Regions from separate parts of the Rhodococcus sp. NPDC076796 genome, predicted to be linked through region 1. Evidence: predicted binding sites of a transcription regulator. Region 1 holds the regulator's gene; the other holds the start of a gene.
What was found. Region 1 encodes LexA, which represses DNA repair genes until DNA is damaged. Its sites were predicted from a motif close to CGAACANNTGTTCG; they were not measured.

Region 1 (2,182 bases):
GCACAACGACGTCGTCGCGCCGTACCTGATCGATCTTGCGAACGACGAGCAGAAGCAGCGCTGGCTCCCCGGATTCTGCTCCGGCGAACTGATCACGGCGATCGCGATGACCGAGCCGGGCACCGGAAGCGACCTGCAGGGCATCAAGACCAAGGCCGTACGTGACGGTGACGACTGGGTGCTCAACGGCTCGAAGACGTTCATCACCAACGGAATCAATGCCGATCTGGTGATCGTCGTGGCCTGCACCGACCCCGAGAAGGGCGCACAGGGCTTCAGCCTGCTGGTCGTCGAACGCGACATGCCCGGATTCGAGCGAGGCCGCAACCTGGACAAGATCGGCATGAAGGCCCAGGACACCGCCGAACTGAGCTTCACCGACGTTCGCGTGCCCGCCGCCAACCTGCTCGGCGACGAGGGCATGGGCTTCATCTACCTGATGCAGAACTTGCCCCAGGAGCGGCTCTCCATCGCCGTCGTCGCTGCCGCGGCGATGGAATCGGCGCTGGACATGACCATTCAGTACTGCCGTGACCGCAAGGCGTTCGGAAAGTCGATCGGCAAGTTCCAGAACACGCGCTTCGTGTTGGCGGAGTTGGCCACCGAAACCACCGCCACCCGCATCATGGTGGACAAGTTCATCGAACTGCTCAACGAAGACAAGTTGACCGTCCAGGAAGCCGCGATGGCGAAGTGGTGGACCACCGAGAATCAGGTCAAACTGATCGACCGGTGTCTGCAGCTGCACGGTGGCTACGGCTACATGAAGGAATACCCGATCGCCAAGGCGTACATGGACTCCCGTGTGCAGACCATCTACGGCGGCACCACCGAGATCATGAAGGAGATCATCGGCCGCGGATTGAATCTGTGATCCGCTGATCTTCAGACATGCGAAGGGCCGCAGCACATGTGCTGCGGCCCTTCGCATGTCGATACGGTGACGATCCCTAGAGCTTGCGCATCACGGTGACGACCTTGCCGAGGATCGCGGCGTTGTTGCCCGGAATCGGCTCGAACAGCGGATTGTGCGGCAGCAGCCACACCTCGCCCTTGGACCGCTTGAACGTCTTGACGGTGGCCTCCCCGTCGATCATCGCAGCGACGATGTCGCCGTTGTCCGCCACGGACTGCTGACGAACCACCACCCAGTCGCCGTCGCAGATGGCCGCGTCGATCATCGATTCACCGACCACCTTGAGCAGGAACAGCGAACCCTGACCGACCAGCTCGCGGGGGAGCGGGAACACGTCCTCGACGGCCTCCTCGGCCAGAATCGGGCCGCCTGCAGCGATCCGGCCCAGCACCGGCACGAACGTCGGGGTCGGCAATCGATCCTGATCCTCCGATGCCTGCGATCCGTCGACCGCCGCGGCAGCCTGATCGGCCTGCACCTCGTCGAGACCGCGGACATCGACGGCGCGGGGGCGGTTGGCGTCGCGCCGGAGGAAGCCCTTGCGCTCGAGGGTGCGGAGTTGGTGAGCGACGGACGAGGTCGACGTCAGACCGACCGCGTCACCGATCTCCCGAATGCTCGGTGGGTAACCGCGCTCGGTGACCGAAGCGCGAATGACCTCGAGTACCTTCCGCTGCCGCTCGGTCAGACCCGCACTGATGTCGGTGCCGACTTCCATGGCCTTGGATGTCGGTTCCGCAGCGGGCTTACCCGCTGCTTCCTTCGGTGCGGTGGCCCTGGCTCCGGTCGTCTTGGAACCGGTTGTCGTGGAACGCGTGGTCGACCTCGTCGAGGTCTCGTCCTTCATGCTGTCGGCCTCCTGCTGGTGTCCTGGATCCGGTCTGCGGGGTAGGTCTGCGCGGACTGGAGTTGATGGTGTCGACTCGTGTGGCGTGTGGTTTCTGACACGAATCTAGCGTGTATCAGCTGTTGAATCAAACATCTGTTCGACTCGTGTCGCGTTTTCTGCAGACTTTGTCGGAGGCTCGTGATAGAACTTCGAACAAGCGTCCATCGAACGCCTGATCGAATAATCGATCCAACGAGCGAAGACGAGGTTCCGATGACCATCATCACCGATCGCCCCACCGCCGCCGGTGTCCGTGCCCGATCCACTGTCGTCGAGCGTCGTCGCCGGGCGCGTCCGGTGTTGCACGGTCTCGCCACGCAACCGGGCCCGTGCCTGCCCGTCCTCGACCCGTCGTGGACCGACGTCACCGATCGCGA
Region 2 (2,182 bases), on a different contig from region 1:
CATGCCTCCGTGACCGTCGGGGTACAACGCGTGCACGCCGAGGGGATTGCTCTCGACGACGGCCCGCCAACGCTCGATCAGCGTCCCTCCTCCTGGTCGCGATCGCTGTGCCTTGTCGGGTGGTGCTGTGTCCCCGGGTGGCGCTGTGGCCGGTGGCGGTTGCCTGATCGGCCGCACCGGCCCCTGTGGCGCGGATTCCGAACTCGCAGTGGATGTCTCGTCGGATCCGGCTGTGTCGCTGGTCGAAGTGTCGGTCGCGCCAGCTGGCTGCGGCTCGTCGGCCTCGGGAATCGCGACGTCACCGCGGGAGGTCAGGCACGATGCGCACTGGCACATAAGTGCCTCGCCACGCATCAACGCATTGTGTGCTTCGCCTCGTCGTTGATCGGGGGATCGAGGATCCTCCGGGTGCAGGCGCGCGATCTCGCCGTCGATCCGTGAAATCTGTTCGTCGGCTTCGCCATCGGTCATCACCGTGGTGAGGCTGGACATTCCTCGTGCTCGTCTCCGCAACCGGATTCGCTTCTCCGTGCGCGCAGCACGCTTGCGCACTTCGCGGTCCCAATCCGGATCGGCTTCGGTGAGCAGTCGATCGATCTCGCGCCCCAGAGCGCCCGGTGCCATCTCTCTGGCGGCCTTGAGGACCTCGGCTTCGATGTCGACCACCGTGTTCGGTCGAGCGTGGAGCAAGTGATCGTGAATCGTCCTGACCCGCTCCATGTCGAGTGAACCGTCGACGAATCGACGTTTCACCGATGGCTGCAATCGGCGCCACATCTGCACCTTGTTGTTGACCGACGCGAAGGTGGACGACAGTGCCGCCGCCAGCTCGCAGATCGCCGAGCTGTAGAGATCCTTTTCGGTCACTCCTGTGTCCCACGGCGAGGCGCATGCGGTTCGGCCGCGAACGTAGTCGTCCATGAGCGCCAGTTCCGATGCGGCAGCAGCGTTGATCCTTCGGCGCGCACCGAGAACGTCGGCGAGTGCAGAGTGATCGTCAGCCATCCATGTCGACTCGCGTAGCCCCATGTCACCCCCCAGCGACGAAGGGCCGAACACGTATTCGACCCGTTGCCGAGAAGTGTAGAACCGACCACCGACAAGTTCTGCCGCCCTGGTCGAGGCGCTCAGCGCGAGCGAACGGCCAAGGCGACATCGAGAGCCAGCAGGTAGTGATTGATGTCGATCGCTGCCCGAGAGCCTGCTGCCGCCGAATTGATCAATTGCGCAGGCGAATCCGAGACGTTGCCCGCGGCCCACAGTCCGTCCACGCTGGTGCGGCCGGTCGGGTCGGTTGCTACCCACCCGTTCTCCAGTCGCGCGCAACCGATCCGGGTCAGCAGACCGTCGTTGGGGACGAATGTCGGGCCGACGAAGACGACCGCTCTGGGAACGACGCTGCCGTCGGTGAGTTCGACGCCGGCGACGATGCCGTCTTCCGTGACGAGCCGAGAGACGGGGACGTCCACGATTCCGACCGATCGGGCGTCGAGTCCGATCCGTTCGTCTTCGGTCAGCTCGATCCCGTTGGTGAAGAAGATGACGTCCGAGGACCATTGGCGAATCAGCGAGGCCTGATGGACGGTGAACGGTCGATTCGATCCGCCGATCACGGCAATGGGTTGATCTCGCACCTCGTAGCCGTGGCAGTACGGGCAATGCAAGACCCCTGAGCCCCAGTGCTCGCGTACGCCCGGAATGTCGGGCAGTTCGTCGCGGAGGCCGGTGGCCACCAGTATCGATCGAGAATCCAGGACCGAGCCACTCTCGAGGTGAACCGTGAATCCGTCGTCTATGCGAGTGACATTGTCCTGCACTAGCTCCCCGCCGTAGCTGAGCACTTCCCGGATTCCCTCCTCGCGTAGTTCGTGCGGCGATGCGCCATCACGCGACAGGAACCCGTGAACATGATCGGCAGGCGCATTGCGTGGATGCCCGGCGTCGACCAGGACCACTCGCCGGCGAGCGCGGGCCAACAGTGTTGCGGCACTGAGCCCGGCGGGTCCGCCGCCGACCACCACGGTGTCGTACGTCAAGAGGGCTCCTCGAAGTCGATGGGCTAGAGTCTGAACGTAGCAGGACTGTCAACTGGTTAACAATATTGGTGGTGACGATGACCGACGCATCGCTTCGTGAACTGACCTGCACACGGTGGGCCGAATCCAACCCCGGCCTCGACGCC

Region 2: a site for LexA is predicted at 1,053-1,066, ahead of AB0366_RS05245 (DUF222 domain-containing protein). Genes of this name have one in related genera too.

Annotation. Positions count from the first base shown of each region.
Region 1 covers NZ_JBFBMS010000003.1:311,313-313,494, reverse strand. Annotated here, with positions in the region: gene AB0366_RS11660 (acyl-CoA dehydrogenase family protein) at 1-874, shown strand, start outside; gene lexA (transcriptional repressor LexA) at 951-1,634, opposite strand; gene AB0366_RS11650 (hypothetical protein) at 2,019-2,182, shown strand, end outside.
Region 2 covers NZ_JBFBMS010000002.1:38,988-41,169, reverse strand. Annotated here, with positions in the region: gene AB0366_RS05245 (DUF222 domain-containing protein) at 1-1,005, opposite strand, end outside; gene AB0366_RS05240 (NAD(P)/FAD-dependent oxidoreductase) at 1,128-2,036, opposite strand; gene AB0366_RS05235 (MarR family winged helix-turn-helix transcriptional regulator) at 2,114-2,182, shown strand, end outside.